2 regions of the Streptomyces vinaceus genome follow, and region 2 is predicted to be linked to the other one. Evidence: riboswitches for the same ligand, from Rfam matches in the RefSeq annotation. Region 2 holds a riboswitch; the other holds the start of a gene.

Region 1 (7,561 bases), 3.9 Mb from region 2:
CGGTCGAAGCCCAGGACCCGCAGTCCCGCCGCACCCTCGCGCGTCAGCAGGTGGGCGACCAGCAGCACCGGCACCAGCGCGGTGCCGATGCCGAACAGCTGCCAGGCCAGGTCCAGCCAGGGCCGGCCGGGGGCGTACGAGCCGTTCAGCGTGGCGGCCTGGTCCTTGAGGCCGCCGGGCTTGGTCAGCGACCCGATGAAGCTGATCAGCGAGGAGAGGGCGCTCGCGCCGAGCGACAGCGCCAGCACGAGCAGCGTCTCGGCGCGCAGGATCCCCCGCTCGTTCTCGGGGTGCAACGTCTTGACCACCGCTTCCGGCTCCGCCCGCACGTCCGACTCCCGTCCCGCCGTTCCGCTTCGTCCACCCCATACTGCCCCTTCGGCGGCGGAGGGGGATCACCGGACCCGGGGCGGACCCGGGGCGGACCCGCGGCGGTCGCCGGACCCCCGGTGTCAGCGCCGTGCCGGCACCGCGGCGCTCACCTCCTCGTCGGCCAGCCCGACCGGCCAGGTGTGCACCGGGTCGCCCTTGTGCATGAGCTCGCTGTAGCGCCGGGTGATGGCCGCCAGCGCCTCGTCCCGTTCCATCCCGGAGGCCAGCGCCCGGTGGTAGGTGTCCACCTGCCAGGTCGCCCCGTTGACCCGCCGCTGGCAGCGCTCCTCGATGATGCCGAGGTAGTGGTCGCGGTCGGCGGGCTCGATGCCCCACGCGTCCAGCCCGGCCGCCGCCATCGGCAGCAGCTCGTCCAGGACCAGGCGTACGGCCGGGACGCTGGCGAGCCCACCGCCCCGGCCCCGGCGCGGCCAGCGCAGCCGCGCGTCGATCCCGTACCGGCAGGCCGCGTCGAAGTTGGCCTCCGCCTCGGCGAACGGCAGCCGCGTCCACACCGGCCGCTGCTCGTCGGCGAGCGTACGGACCAGCCCGTAGTAGAAGGCGGCGTTCGCCACCACGTCGGCGACCGTCGGCCCGGCCGGCAGCACCCGGTTCTCCACCCGCAGGTGCGGCATCCCGTCGGCGACCCCGTACACGGGCCGGTTCCAGCGGTAGACCGTCCCGTTGTGCAGGACCAGCTCCTGCAGGCTCGGCACCCCGCCCTCGGCGAGCACGCGCAGCGGCTCCTCCTCGTCGCAGATCGGCAGCAGGGCCGGGAAGTACCGCACGTTCTCCGCGAAGAGCTCGTACGCCGACTCCACCCAGCGCTCGCCGAACCAGGTCCGCGGCCGCACCCCCTGGGCCTGCAGCTCGGGCGGCCGGGTGTCGGTGGCCTGGGTGAAGAGCGGTGGCCGCGACTCGCGCCACAGCTCGCGCCCGAACAGGAACGGCGAGTTGGCGCCGACGGCTATCTGCACGGCCGTCACCGCCTGCGCCGCGTTCCACACGTCGGCGAACCGCCCGGGCGTCACCTGCAGGTGCAGCTGTACGGAGGTGCAGGCGGCCTCCGGGACGATCGACCCGGTGCTCCAGGTGAGCCGCTCCACCCCGTCGATGTCGAGCAGGAAGTCCTCGCCCCGCATCATCAGGATCTGCTCGTTCAACAGCGAGTAGCGGTCGACCGCGGAGAGGTTGGCGGTGACCAGGTCGGAGCGGGTGATGGTCGGCAGGATGCCGATCATCACCACCCCGGCGTCGATCTCCGCGGCCTGCCGGTGGGCATAGCCGAGACCCGCGCTGAGTTCCTCGGCGAGCTGGTCGAATACCCGGCCGCCGAGGCGGTGCGGGAGTACGTTCACCTCCAGGTTGAACATTCCCAGTTCGGTCTGGAAATCCTGGCTCGCTATCCGCTCCAGAACCTGGGCATTCACCATTCGCGGCAACCCGTCGGAACCCGCCAGATTCAGCTCGATCTCCAGCCCCATCATGTTCTTGGGACGATCGAACCTCTTCTCCGCCAGAAGCCGCTCCAGCCCCTCCAGGCACTCGTGGAGCTTCCTCCGATACTTCTGCCGATCGGACAGGTCGAATCCGCCCGCCACGACCTTCTCCCCCATCGGAGCGTCCCTCCTCGATAGCGCCCGGCCCATGCCACCCAGGCGCGTGTGTACGGTCGATGATGCCCCGGAGGCGAGATCGATAACGCCGCGGGGGGCGTGCGTGGCGGGGAGCGCGCGCCGGTTTGGCCGAAGGGCGCTATGGCACATTCACCTGGCATGGCTTCGTACGCAAATTCCGCATGGGTTTTGCCGGTTCCGGATAATGGACGCTTTCCAGCCGAGCCCTCGTCCGGTAACCTCCGAGGTCAACGCGACTTGTTCGTGTACAACCGGCATGAAAGCCATGTCAGCGGGACCGGTAAGCGCCTTGTCGGCAATAGGCGGGACAGCTAGCCGAAACACTGCGTGAACACATGTCGTATAAACTCCGCAAACGAGGCAGAGAGTTGGCGCGCGGCCATTGCCCCTCAGCCCCCCTCTGGCCCCAGAATGCGACAGCGCCGTCCGCACCTGCCCCGTTCCACAGGTCTCCCAAGTGAGAGGCGACCCACCATGCCGCTGCATGTCCCTCCGGCTCCCGCGCCCGCCCTGCGCAGCGTCCTCGCGGCACTCGGTTCCCCCACCGCCGTCCACGAGGCGCACACTCCGGCCCTGCGTGCGCTGCAAGGCGGCCCGATGACCGCCGAACTGCCGCTTCCGGTCCACGTCCTGGACCGGCTGAACATCTCCCAGCTGGCAGCGGGGGGCCGCCCGCCCCGCACCCGGCTGACCGCCTGGCGGTTCCTGATCCGCAGCGGCGACCGGTACGTCGCGGCCGCGGACACCCGGTTGACGCCGGACGGCTGGGTCTTCTCCCATTTCTTCGAGGGCCCCTATGTCGCCGCCACCGAACGCGCGCTGCGCCAGGCGGAATCCCTCGGCAAGAGCTACCAGCCGCGGCTGCTGTCCGTACCGGAGCTGTACATGCTGACGCTGTGGCTGCACGGGGCGGTGGGCGCCGACGCCTCCGCCGGGCTGCCGGCCGCCGCGGACCTGCTGGTGCCGCTGGCGCCGGCCCCGCCCGGCATCGCCCCGTACCGGCCGCACCCGGTGTCCGAACTGCTGCCCGTGATGACGCACCGGCTCACTCCGCCGAGCCCGCCGGTCCCGCCGTCGATGGCCGCGCCGGCCGCCTGAGCGGGTTCGAGGCCGCCGTCCGGCGGCGCTGAGCAGGTGCGTTCCACGACGGTGGCCCGTACGACCCATTCGGCCTAGCCCACCCGGGCCAACCCGAACCACCCGAAATGACAGGGGAGTTGAGCTGAACCGCCCGCACGGGTGATGCGTCATCAATCTATGAGGACAGCTGCCGGGAAATCCCTGCGGACGCAACTCCGGAGGGCAACACTGGGACCCTGACCAAACCAAGACGTTGATACGGGGGGCGGCCATGAACAAAGCATCGAGCCGCAGCACACAGACCACATCGCAGCGAAAGAACGCATCCATGTGCCAGCACCAGCCAGCGTGCCCGTCAGCCGACTCCGCCGACCGGGAGGCCGCCAAGCCGTTGGCCAACCACCCGGAACAGGGCTGGAGCCTGCTGTGCAACGGCGTCCTGCTCTTCGAGGACACCGGTGAGCTGCTGCCGGACGGCCAGATCATCGCCCCGCACCGCCCGCTCGCGGCGGCGCACGTGATGAAGGCGGCCTGATCGGCGACAGCACTGAACGGGACGGAGCAGAAGAGAACGACGAAGGGGCCGGCCCGGGAATGATTCTCCCGGACCGGCCCCTTCGTCATGCCGTCACGTCATACGAATGTGTCAGTTGTCGTACTCGTCCAGCGGCGGGCAGGAGCAGACCAGGTTGCGGTCGCCGAAGGCACCGTCGATGCGGCGCACCGGCGGCCAGTACTTCTCCGCGGCCGTGACCCCGCCCGGGAAGACGGCCTCGTCGCGGCTGTAGGGGTGGTTCCACTCGCCGCCGAGGGCCGCCGCCGTGTGCGGGGAGTTGGCCAGCGGGTTGTCGTCCACCGGCCATTCGCCGCCCGCGACCCGCTCGATCTCGCCGCGGATGGCGATCATCGCGTCGCAGAAACGGTCGATCTCGGCGAGGTCCTCGGACTCCGTCGGCTCGATCATGAGCGTGCCGGCCACCGGGAAGGACATCGTCGGCGCGTGGAAGCCGTAGTCGATCAGGCGCTTGGCGATGTCGTCGACGCTGACGCCCGTCGCCTTCGACAGCGGGCGCAGGTCGATGATGCACTCGTGCGCGACCAGGTTGCCCGGGCCGGTGTAGAGCACCGGGTAGTGCGGCTCCAGGCGCTTGGCGATGTAGTTCGCGCCGAGCACGGCCACCTGGGTGGCGCGCTTGAGGCCCTCGCCGCCCATGAGGCGCACGTACGACCAGGAGATCGGCAGGATGCCCGCCGAGCCCCACGGGGCGGCCGAGATCGGGCCGACGCCCGTCTCCGGGCCCGCGGTGGGCTGGAGCAGGTGGTTCGGCAGGTACGGGGCCAGGTGCGCCCGGACACCGACCGGGCCGACGCCCGGGCCGCCGCCGCCGTGCGGGATGCAGAACGTCTTGTGCAGGTTCAGGTGCGAGACGTCGCCGCCGAAGTGACCCGGCTTGGCCAGGCCCACCAGGGCGTTCAGGTTGGCGCCGTCCACGTACACCTGACCGCCGGCCTCGTGCACCTGGGCGCAGATGTCGGCGACGTGCTCCTCGAACACACCGTGCGTCGAGGGGTAGGTGATCATGAGCACGGCGAGCTCGTCGCGGTACTGCTCGATCTTGGCGCGCAGGTCGGCCGCGTCCACCTCGCCGTCGTCGGCGGTCTTGACCACGACGACCTTCATGCCGGCCATCACGGCGCTGGCGGCGTTGGTGCCGTGCGCGGAGGACGGGATGAGGCAGACGGTGCGCTGCTCGTCGCCGTTGGCCCGGTGGTAGGCGCGGACGGCCAGCAGGCCGGCGAGCTCACCCTGGGAGCCGGCGTTCGGCTGGATGGAGACCTTGTCGTAGCCGGTGACCTCGCAGAGACGTTCCTCCAGCTCGGTGATGAGCGTGAGGTACCCCTCGGCCTGCTCGACCGGGGCGAACGGGTGCAGCTGGCCGAATTCGGGCCAGGTGACCGGCTCCATCTCGGTGGTCGCGTTGAGCTTCATGGTGCAGGAGCCCAGCGGGATCATGCCGCGGTCCAGCGCGTAGTCCTTGTCCGCCAGCTTGCGCAGGTAGCGCAGCATCGCGGTCTCGCTGCGGTGCTGGTGGAAGACGGGGTGCGCGAGGTAGTCGTCCGAGCGCAGCAGGGCCTCGGGCAGCGCGTCGGCCGTGGTCGCGTCCAGCGCCTCGATGTCGGCGCTGACGCCGAAGGCGGCCCAGACGGCCTCGACGCCGGCGCGCAGCGTCGTCTCGTCACAGGAGACGGAGACGTGGTCGGCATCGACCTGGAACAGGTTGACCCCGCCCTCGCGGGCGGCGGCGACGACCTCGGCGGCCTTGCCGGGCACCCGCGCGGTGAGGGTGTCGAAGTACGAGCCGTGCACGAGCTCCACCCCGCCGGCCTTGAGACCGGCCGCGAGGAGGGACGCGTAACGGTGCGTGCGGCGGGCGATCGTCCGCAGGCCGTCGGGGCCGTGGTAGACGGCGTACATGCCGGCCATGACGGCGAGCAGCACCTGCGCGGTGCAGATGTTGCTGGTGGCCTTCTCGCGGCGGATGTGCTGCTCGCGGGTCTGCAGGGCGAGGCGGTACGCCTTGTTGCCGTCCGCGTCCACCGAGACGCCGACGAGGCGGCCCGGCAGCGAGCGGGCGTGCTTGTCCTGGACGGCCATGTAGCCGGCGTGCGGGCCGCCGAAGCCCATCGGGACGCCGAAGCGCTGGGTGGTGCCCACGGCGATGTCCGCGCCGAGCGCACCCGGGGAGGTCAGCAGGGTCAGCGCGAGCAGGTCGGCGGCGACGGCGACGATCGCGCCGAGCTCGTGCGCCTGGTCGATGACCGGCTTGATGTCCCGTACGGCACCGGAGGCGCCCGGGTACTGGAGGAGCACGCCGTAGACCCCGCGCTCGGCGACCTCGGCCGGGATGCCCTCGGACAGGTCGGCGACGACGACCTCGATGCCGATCGGCTCGGCGCGGGTCTCGATCACGGCGATGGTCTGCGGCAGCGCGTCGGCGTCGACGAGGAAGACGTTGCCCTTGGCCTTGCCCACGCGGCGGGCCAGCGTCATGGCCTCGGCGGCCGCGGTGCCCTCGTCGAGCAGGGAGGCGCCGGAGGTCGGCAGGCCGGTGAGGTCGGCGACGACGGTCTGGAAGTTGAGGAGAGCCTCCAGGCGGCCCTGCGAGATCTCGGGCTGGTAGGGCGTGTACGCCGTGTACCAGGCCGGATTCTCCATGACGTTGCGCAGGATCACCGGAGGCGTGAAGGTCCCGTAGTAGCCGAGACCGATCATCGGGGTGAGGACCTGGTTGCGGTCGGCGAGCGAGCGCAGCTCGGCCAGTACCTCGGCCTCGGTCCGCGCCTCGGGCAGGTTCAGCGCCTCGGCGGTCTTGATCACATCCGGTACCGCGGCGGCGGTCAGTTCGTCCAGCGAGCCGTAGCCCACGTGGGCGAGCATCTTCGCCTGCGCCTCGGCATCCGGGCCGATGTGGCGCTGCTCGAAGGGGATGCCTCGCTCCAGCTGGGAGAGCGGAATACGGTTGGCGGTCATGTACGGAGGCCTCCTGGGTCGTACGACCTGCGAGGGGCACCACGGCGCGGGCACCCGGACGGCCTCCCCCTCTGTCATCTCAACCTGAGAGCTTCACCGGAGTCGCGGGGGTGGCCCGCTGATTCCGGCTTTCACCGTCGGTGAGGAGGGGAACCGGCACTGCGCGCCCGGTACCCGCCCCTGCTTTCCAGAGTGGCCTCGTCACGTGCGGTACGTATGCCTGAGAGATTCCGGGGAGGATTTGCTCCTTCGGCGCCTCCGTCGTACTCACTCGGAGGACTCTCCCGCACAGGGTCAACAGCCGTCACCCAGCCTACCAGCGAGGTTCTGGCCCTCGCTTCGAGTGGCCCGCACTGCGGAAATGCCCTTCTGTAGTCATTACGGAGGAGTTGCGACCATATGGAGGGACCGTGCAGACCGACATCGATCCGCGCAGCCTGATCGGCCGCAAGGCGTTCGACCGCAACGGAACCAAGATCGGCACCGTGGACGAGGTGTACCTCGACGATGCCACGGGCGTGCCCGAATGGGCGGCCGTCCGGACGGGCCTGTTCAGCCGGGACGCGTTCGTCCCGCTGGAGCCGAGCGAGGTCGTCGACGACACCCTGCGGGTCCCCTTCGAGCGGGCCCTCATCAAGGACGCCCCGGACTTCGGCGTCGGCCGCCACCTCTCCCCCGAGCAGGAACTCCAGCTCTACCACCACTACGGCCTGGACGTCTCCCTCCCGTCGGACATCCAGCGCGACTTCGGCCGCCTGGCGAACGGGGAGGACACCCCCTAGGGCCTCCGCGGATCTTCCTGTCCTACGAGGGGCAGCGGGTCGGAGGGCTCCAGCTCGGGGTCGTCCACCCGGAAGGTGCGCACCCGGCCCGGCGGCGATCCGGGCTGCTCGAACCGGACGGTCACCCTCCCGACCCCGCTGCCCTGCACCCACCCGGG
Region 2 (7,561 bases):
CGTGGCGAGGTGAACGTTTCGTCTGCCCGCGATGGTCGCCGGACGGCGCTCGGGTATGGCTCGTGTCACACAGGAAGGGCCCGGCCCTGTGTGACACCAGGCCGGGCCCTCCCAAGCCGTCGCTAGAGCGTCGGGTACAGCGGGAACTTCGCGGCGAGGGCCGAAACGCGCGCCTTCAGGTCCTCGGCGTCGTGCGCGGGCTTCAGCGCCTGCGCGATGATCTCGGCGACCTCGGTGAAGGCCTCGGCGTCGAAACCGCGGGTGGCCAGCGCCGGCGTACCGATCCGCAGGCCCGAGGTGACCATCGGCGGCCGCGGGTCGTTCGGGATCGCGTTGCGGTTGACCGTGATGCCGACCTCGTGGAGGCGGTCCTCGGCCTGCTGGCCGTCCAGCTCGGAGTTGCGCAGGTCGACCAGGACCAGGTGCACGTCGGTGCCGCCGGTGAGGACGTCCACGCCCACGGCCTTGACGTCGTCCTGGACCAGGCGGGCGGCCAGGATCTTCGCACCCTCCAGGGTGCGCTCCTGGCGCTCCTTGAACTCGGGCGAGGCCGCGACCTTGAAGGAGACCGCCTTGGCGGCGATCACGTGCTCCAGCGGACCGCCCTGCTGGCCCGGGAAGACCGCGGAGTTGATCTTCTTGGCCAGCTCCTGCGTCGACAGGATGACACCGCCGCGCGGACCGCCGAGGGTCTTGTGCGTGGTGGTGGTGACCACGTGGGCGTGCGGCACCGGGTTCGGGTGCAGGCCCGCGGCCACCAGGCCGGCGAAGTGCGCCATGTCGACCATCAGGTACGCGCCGACCTCGTCCGCGATGCGGCGGAAGGCGGCGAAGTCCAGCTGGCGCGGGTAGGCGGACCAGCCGGCGACGATCAGCTGCGGCTTGGACTCCTTGGCGAGGCGCTCGACCTCGGCCATGTCGACCTCGCCGGTCTCGTCGACGTGGTACGGGACCACGTTGTAGAGCTTGCCGGAGAAGTTGATCTTCATGCCGTGGGTCAGGTGACCGCCGTGGGCCAGGTTCAGGCCCATGATCGTGTCGCCCGGCTTCAGCAGCGCGAACATCGCGGCGGCGTTCGCCTGCGCACCGGAGTGCGGCTGGACGTTCGCGGCCTCGGCGCCGAACAGCGCCTTGATGCGGTCGATCGCGATCTGCTCGACCACGTCGACGTGCTCGCAGCCGCCGTAGTAGCGGCGGCCCGGGTAGCCCTCGGCGTACTTGTTGGTGAGGACCGAGCCCTGGGCCTCCATGACGGCGACCGGAGCGAAGTTCTCCGACGCGATCATTTCCAGGGTGGACTGCTGGCGGGCGAGCTCGGCGTCGACGGCGGCGGCGACGTCCGGGTCGAGCTCGTGCAGGGGGGTGTTGAGAACAGACATCAGGTACCCCTGGGGTGTCAGTTGTCGGAGTGGGTGAGCGCGGCGTACTCCTCGGCGGAGAGCAGGTCGGCCGGCTCCTCCGCGATACGCACCTTGAACAGCCAGCCGCCCTCGAACGGAGCCGTGTTCACGAGCGCCGGGTCGTCCACGACGTCCTGGTTGGCCTCGACGACCTCACCCGTGACGGGGGAGTACAGATCGCTGACGGACTTGGTCGACTCCAGCTCACCGCAGGTCTCGCCCGCGGTCACCGTGTCGCCGACGGCGGGGAGCTGGGCGTAGACGACGTCACCGAGCGCGTTGGCCGCGAACTCCGTGATGCCGACCGTCGCGACGCCGCCCTCGGCGTCCGACAGCCACTCGTGCTCCTTGCTGTAACGCAGCTGCTGGGGGTTGCTCATGACCTGATTCTCCTGGATGCGGGGGAGTGGGGACGAACAGTGGTCTCGCGTACTGAGACGCGGGGAGTTACTTCTGCCGCTTGTAGAACGGCAGCGCCACGACCTCGTACGGCTCATGCGTACCGCGAATGTCCACGCCGACGCCGGAGGTGCCGGGCGCGGCGTGCGCCGCGTCCACGTAGGCCATCGCGATCGGCTTGCCCAGCGTCGGGGACGGGGCGCCGGAGGTGACCTCTCCGATGACCTTCCCGTCGGCCACGACGGGGAAGCCGGCGCGCGGGACGCGGCGGCCCTCGGCGATCAGGCCGACCAGCTTGCGCGGGGGGTTCGTGGCGGAGCGCTCGGCGGCGGCCTCCAGAGCGGCGCGGCCGACGAAGTCGCCCTCCTTCTCGAACTTGACGACCCGGCCCAGCCCCGCGTCGAACGGGGTGAGGGAGGTGGTCAGCTCGTGCCCGTACAGCGGCATGCCCGCCTCCAGGCGCAGCGTGTCGCGGCAGGACAGGCCCGCCGGGACCAGGCCGACACCCTCGCCGGCCTTGGTCAGCGCCTGCCACAGCTCGACGGCGTGCTCGGGGGCGACGAACAGCTCGAAGCCGTCCTCGCCGGTGTAGCCCGTACGCGCGATCAGCGCGGGCACGCCCGCGACCGTGCCGGGCAGGCCGGCGTAGTACTTGAGCCCGTCCAGGTCGGCGTCGGTGAGGGAGGCGAGGATGCCGGGGGACTCCGGGCCCTGCACGGCGATCAGCGCGTACGCGTCGCGGTCGTCGCGCACCACGGTGTCGAAGCCGGCGGCGCGCTCGGTCAGGGCGTCCAGGACGACCTGGGCGTTGGAGGCGTTCGCGACGACCATGTACTCGCTCTCGCCCAGGCGGTAGACGATCAGGTCGTCGACGATCCCGCCGTCCTCCTGGCAGATGTGCGTGTAGCGGGCGCGGCCGACGCCGACGGTGGAGATGTTGCCCACCAGGGCGTAGTCCAGGGCCTTGACGGCCTCCGGGCCGGTCAGCGTGATCTCGCCCATGTGGGAGAGGTCGAAGAGGCCGGCCTTGGTCCGGACGGCGTTGTGCTCGTCGCGCTCACTGCCGTACCGCAGCGGCATGTCCCAGCCCGCGAAATCGGTCATGGTCGCACCGAGCGAACGGTGCAGCGCGTCGAGGGCGGTCAGGCGGGGGGCAGTGCTCATGGGTGTGGCTCCCGGGTCCCAGGGCATGACATGACGAGGACGTTCCTCCCCATCTGTCATCGGAACCTGAGAGGTTCGCCGAGAGTTCCCGGTCGGACCCGGGGAACGTCGACTTGCACCTTGGGTGGAGCGCACGCGGATGCCGTCGCGGGGGACGGCGGCGCGGCTCGCTTTTCAGATCTGCCTCATCCACGCGGTACGGGGCCTGAGAGATTCAAGGGAGGTACTTGCTCCTTCGGCGCCCGGGCACCGCCTCACGGCGTGCCGGGACTCTCCCGCGCGGATTCAAGCGGCCGGTATGCAGTTGGTCCAGATGGCGCACATCATTGCACGCCGTCCGGGCGATCGGGCGTGCGGGCCCGAAAGAACGTACGCAAAGGGTGGGGCGGGGGCGGCGGACCGATGGTGACGGACCGGTGGTGACGGACCGGTGACGCAACCGGGACGGAGCCGCGATACCCGACCGGAACCGGGGGTCCCGGATTACCGTCTCTTTACACTCAGTGGGCATGGGGCCCCCTGCGGGCCCGGATGGGGGAGGCGATCACTGTGCGGAGATTCGGAGTGCTGGCGTTGACCGGGACGGGGTCCGTGGACGGAGTGCCCGCGGCGCGGCGGACGCGCGCCGAGGGCGCCCCCGTGCGTGACCTGCGCGGCCGGGGCGCGCACGGACCGCAGTGGCTCGGCTTCGCCGAGGGGGACATCGTCGTCGTGTCCGGCCTGCCGGGCGGCGGCAAGAGCACGCTGATCAAGCGGGCCGCCGAGGGCGGCGGCATCGACTCCCAGGACGTGCGCGAGCGCTGGGAGCGGCGCATGCCGAAGACCGTGCCGTACGGGGTGTACCGGCCGCTCGTCCGCTTCGCCCACTACTGGGGGCTCTGGCGGACCCTGCGCTCCGGTGCCTCGGCGGTGGTCCACGACTGCGGGACGCAGAGCTGGGTCCGCGGCCTGCTGGCCGCGGCCGCGCGGCGGCGGGGCCGGGCGCTGCACCTCCTGCTGCTGGACACCAGCCCCGAGGAGGCGCTGGCCGGGCAGGAGGCGCGCGGGCGCGGGGTCTCCGCGTACGCCTTCGCCCGGCACCGGGGGGCGGTGGCCCGGCTGCTGCGCGAGGCGGAATCGGGCCGCCTCCCCGCCGGCTGCACCTCGGCGGTGCTGCTGGACCGCGGCTCGGCCGCCTCCGTGACCCGCATAGCCTTCCGCCGGGACACCCCCTGACCACCCGCGGCGGAGCCCCCGGCGCCGGCCGGAGCCCGAGCCGTTAACCTCGGGCGACGGCAGGGGCGGAAAACACAGCGGAGGCGTGGATGCAGGGCGGCGGCTGGCCGGACAACGAGCTGGAGCAGGTGCTCGGGGCGGCGCTCGGGCAGACGGACGCGGGGGCCCGGATCGTCGAGGTGCTCGGGCGCAGCCGGCTCTGGGTGCCGCTGCCCGCGGGCGCCGGCGCGGGTCCGGACGCGGGCGGCGCGCTCACGCTGCCCACGATGGACATCAACGGGGCCGCGTACGTCCCCGTCTACAGCTCCGAGGCCCAGTTCCGCGCCTGCGTCGGCCCGGCCATGGACTTCGCCGTGGCCCCCGCCGTCGAGTTCGCCCGCGGCCTGCCCCCGCAGCTCGGCATCGCCGTGAACCCCGAGGGCGCCGTCGGCGTCCCGCTGCCCCCGCCCGCCGTGGCGGAACTCTGCCGTACCGGCCGGACCCCGCTCGACGGCCCCGCCACGGGCGGCCGCGTCCGGCTCTACGAGCCCGACTGGCAGGAGGACCCGGTGGACTTCCTGGCCGCGGCCGCCGAGGAGTTCCGCGCCTCCGGCGCGGTCGCCGCGGCCCACCGCTGCCTGGCCAGCGTCGAGGGCGGGGCGCCGGAGCTCTACATCGGTGTCCGGCTGCTGGGATGGGAGCCCGAGATGCGGAACGCGCCGATGGACGCCCTCGGCCGGGCCCTGGCCCGCGTCGCGCCGCCCTGGCCCGTGCAGTTGATCCTCCTCGACGCCGTGCAGGACCCGGTGGTCGACTTCATCGCCGAGCGCGTACGCCCCTTCTACCTCGCGTAGCGCCGCTTAAGCTGGGTGCCGATACGGGTGGACGGGCGGACGAAGAGGGGTACCGGGTGAGTGCGTCAGGCACGGCCGCGGCCGGGCAGGTCGAGCACATGATGCGCCAGGTGACGCCCGGGCGCTTCGAGAGCTACGAGTCGCTTCTGCACGCCCTCGCCGAGGGACGGCTGTGGATGCTGCTCTGGCAGGGACAGCCGGGCTCCCCGGACGCCCAGTACGGCGGCATGGAGATCGAGGGCCTCGGGTACGCGCCCTGCGTCACCTCCCCCCAGGAGCTGGCCGCCAGCGGCTGGAGCCGGGGCTACGAGGTGGTCACCGGCCGGGACGTCGCCCGCGCCCTCTACCCGGACCGCTGGGGCCTGTGGCTCAACCCGCACGCCCAGGGCGGCGGCCTGGGCATCCCCTGGGCCGACCTGCGCCGCATCGCCACCGGGCTCGACCGGATGCCGGCCGGCCCGCTGCGGCTGTCCGAGCCCGCCCTGGAGCTCCCGCAGTTCTACGGACTGCTGACCCAGCACGCCCACCGCACCCCCGCCGTGCGCTCGCTGCGCCGCGCCTGGGTGCAGCCCTCGCTGGGCTCGCCGTACCTCGCGGTCGGGCTCGACCTGTACGACGCCTCCGCGCCCGCGCTGGAATCCGTACGGGAGATGATGCGCCAGTCGGTCGGCGCGGTGCCCGAGGGCGTGCCCGTGTGCACGGTGGCGCTGGCCGACGAGCACGATCCCGTGGCGATGTGGCTGCGCGCCCAGACCCGCCCCTTCTACGACCGCGAGGGCCAGGCCCCGGCGTACTGAGCGGAGCGGTCCACGGACCGGGACGACCATATCCGGCCAACGAAGGCCGCGGGGAACGACGTTCCCCGCGGCCTTCGGCGTATCCGCTGTTTCCGCCCAAGTAGGAGCGCTGAAATGGCACTTGGGCCCGATGTCCGTTCCGCGCCGTACGGTCCCTGTTTCACCGCTGACCAGGACCGGCCGTTCGGATAACGGAAGGTGCAGACGCAGATCACGGTTGCGCATCACATCCCTGGCAGGGCTGGCGGCTGCTCCTGAGCCCGTTGAAGACTCCCCCCACCGAAGGCCGGTCAATCCCACAACCACCGGATCTTCACGTGCACTTCAGGCGCAATTCGTGCCATTCGCACCATCAGAGACGCCGAAAGAACCAAGCCGCCACAGCGGCGGGCATGGGCCGGCCACCGTCGGCCGAGAGGGGTCCCCACCACGATGACGGCACCACTGCACGACACCAGCGCGGCCGAGCCCGCGGCCGTGGCCGCCCCCGAACTCCCGCAGAAGGCGATCGAGGGGCGCTCACCGTGGAAGATCGCCTGGCTCCGGCTCAAGCGTGACAAGGTCGCACTGACCGGCGGTGTCATCGTGCTCCTGCTGATTCTCGTCGCGATCTTCGCGCCGTTGATCGTCAAACTCCTCGGCCACCCGCCGGAGGAGCTGCACGAGGACCTGCTGGACCCGCTGCTCGGCCTGCCGGCCGGACCCCGCGGCGGTATGAACGGCGACTTCCTGCTGGGCATCGAGCCGGTCAACGGCCGCGACGTCTTCAGCCGGATCGTCTACGGCGCGCGCATCTCGCTGCTGGTGGCCTTCCTGTCCGCCTTCGTGGCGGTCTCGCTGGGCACCGTCTTCGGCATCATCGCCGGCTACTTCGGCGGCTGGGTCGACGCGGCGATCAGCCGTGTCATGGACCTGCTGCTCGCTTTCCCGCAGCTGCTCTTCATCATCGCGCTGATCTCCGTCGTCCCCGGAAAGCTGTGGGGATTCGAGGGATCGGGACTGCGCATCGCGGTGCTGGTGCTCGTCATCGGCTTCTTCGGATGGCCGTACATCGGGCGCATCGTCCGCGGCCAGACCCTGTCGCTGCGCGAACGCGAGTACGTCGAGGCGGCGCGGAGCCTGGGCGCGGGGCGGGCGTACATCCTCTTCCGCGAACTCCTTCCCAACCTGGTGGCACCGATCACCGTCTACACGACGCTGATGATCCCCACCAACGTGCTCACCGAGGCCGCGCTGAGCTTCCTCGGTGTCGGCGTCAAGCCGCCCACACCGTCCTGGGGAGAAACCCTCTCAACGGCTGTGCGGACCTATGAGGACGATCCGCTCTTCATGATCTTCCCCGGCGTGGCGATCTTCATCACCGTGCTGGCCTTCAACCTCTTCGGCGACGGCGTCCGCGACGCCCTCGACCCGAAGGGCTCCCGCTAGCCACCGCAGGGCAAACCAGGAACCGGCTTCGAGCCGTACGTACACAGGAACTACAACGGAGGGTTGCGAGCATCGTGACTACCCATCGCACGTCGAAGCGCAGGCTTGCCGCTGGCACGGCCGTCGTGCTCGCGGTCATGCTGACCGCGACCGCCTGTGGCGGCGACAACAAGAAGGACGACAAGACCGCTGCCTCGGGCGGTGGCTTCAACGCCGGCATCGGCAAGATCGCCAACGCGTCGGACAAGAAGGGTGGCGAGCTCAAGTTCGTCGGCACCCAGGAAGCCGACTCGTGGGACCCGCAGCGCGGTTACTACGGCTTCAT

What was found. A riboswitch is a leader RNA that binds a small molecule or an ion and turns the genes downstream of it on or off. The one in region 2 is predicted to bind glycine.
Region 1: another riboswitch for glycine. It lies ahead of gcvP (aminomethyl-transferring glycine dehydrogenase); the one in region 2 lies ahead of gcvT (glycine cleavage system aminomethyltransferase GcvT).

The regions. Positions count from the first base shown of each region.
Region 1 covers NZ_CP023692.1:6,190,870-6,198,430, reverse strand. The annotation lists gene CP980_RS28060 (CPBP family intramembrane glutamic endopeptidase) at 1-329, opposite strand, end outside; gene CP980_RS28055 (glutamate-cysteine ligase family protein) at 453-1,988, opposite strand; gene CP980_RS28050 (hypothetical protein) at 2,484-3,107, shown strand; gene CP980_RS28045 (DUF5999 family protein) at 3,418-3,624, shown strand; gene gcvP (aminomethyl-transferring glycine dehydrogenase) at 3,736-6,621, opposite strand; glycine riboswitch at 6,820-6,918, opposite strand; gene CP980_RS28035 (PRC-barrel domain-containing protein) at 7,032-7,403, shown strand; gene CP980_RS28030 (DNA polymerase IV) at 7,400-7,561, opposite strand, start outside.
Region 2 covers NZ_CP023692.1:2,322,146-2,329,706, reverse strand. The annotation lists gene glyA (serine hydroxymethyltransferase) at 123-1,379, opposite strand; gene gcvH (glycine cleavage system protein GcvH) at 1,397-1,780, opposite strand; gene gcvT (glycine cleavage system aminomethyltransferase GcvT) at 1,848-2,963, opposite strand; glycine riboswitch at 3,148-3,251, opposite strand; gene CP980_RS10080 (AAA family ATPase) at 3,555-4,178, shown strand; gene CP980_RS10075 (enhanced serine sensitivity protein SseB) at 4,268-5,011, shown strand; gene CP980_RS10070 (enhanced serine sensitivity protein SseB C-terminal domain-containing protein) at 5,068-5,808, shown strand; gene CP980_RS10065 (ABC transporter permease) at 6,241-7,236, shown strand; gene CP980_RS10060 (ABC transporter substrate-binding protein) at 7,311-7,561, shown strand, end outside.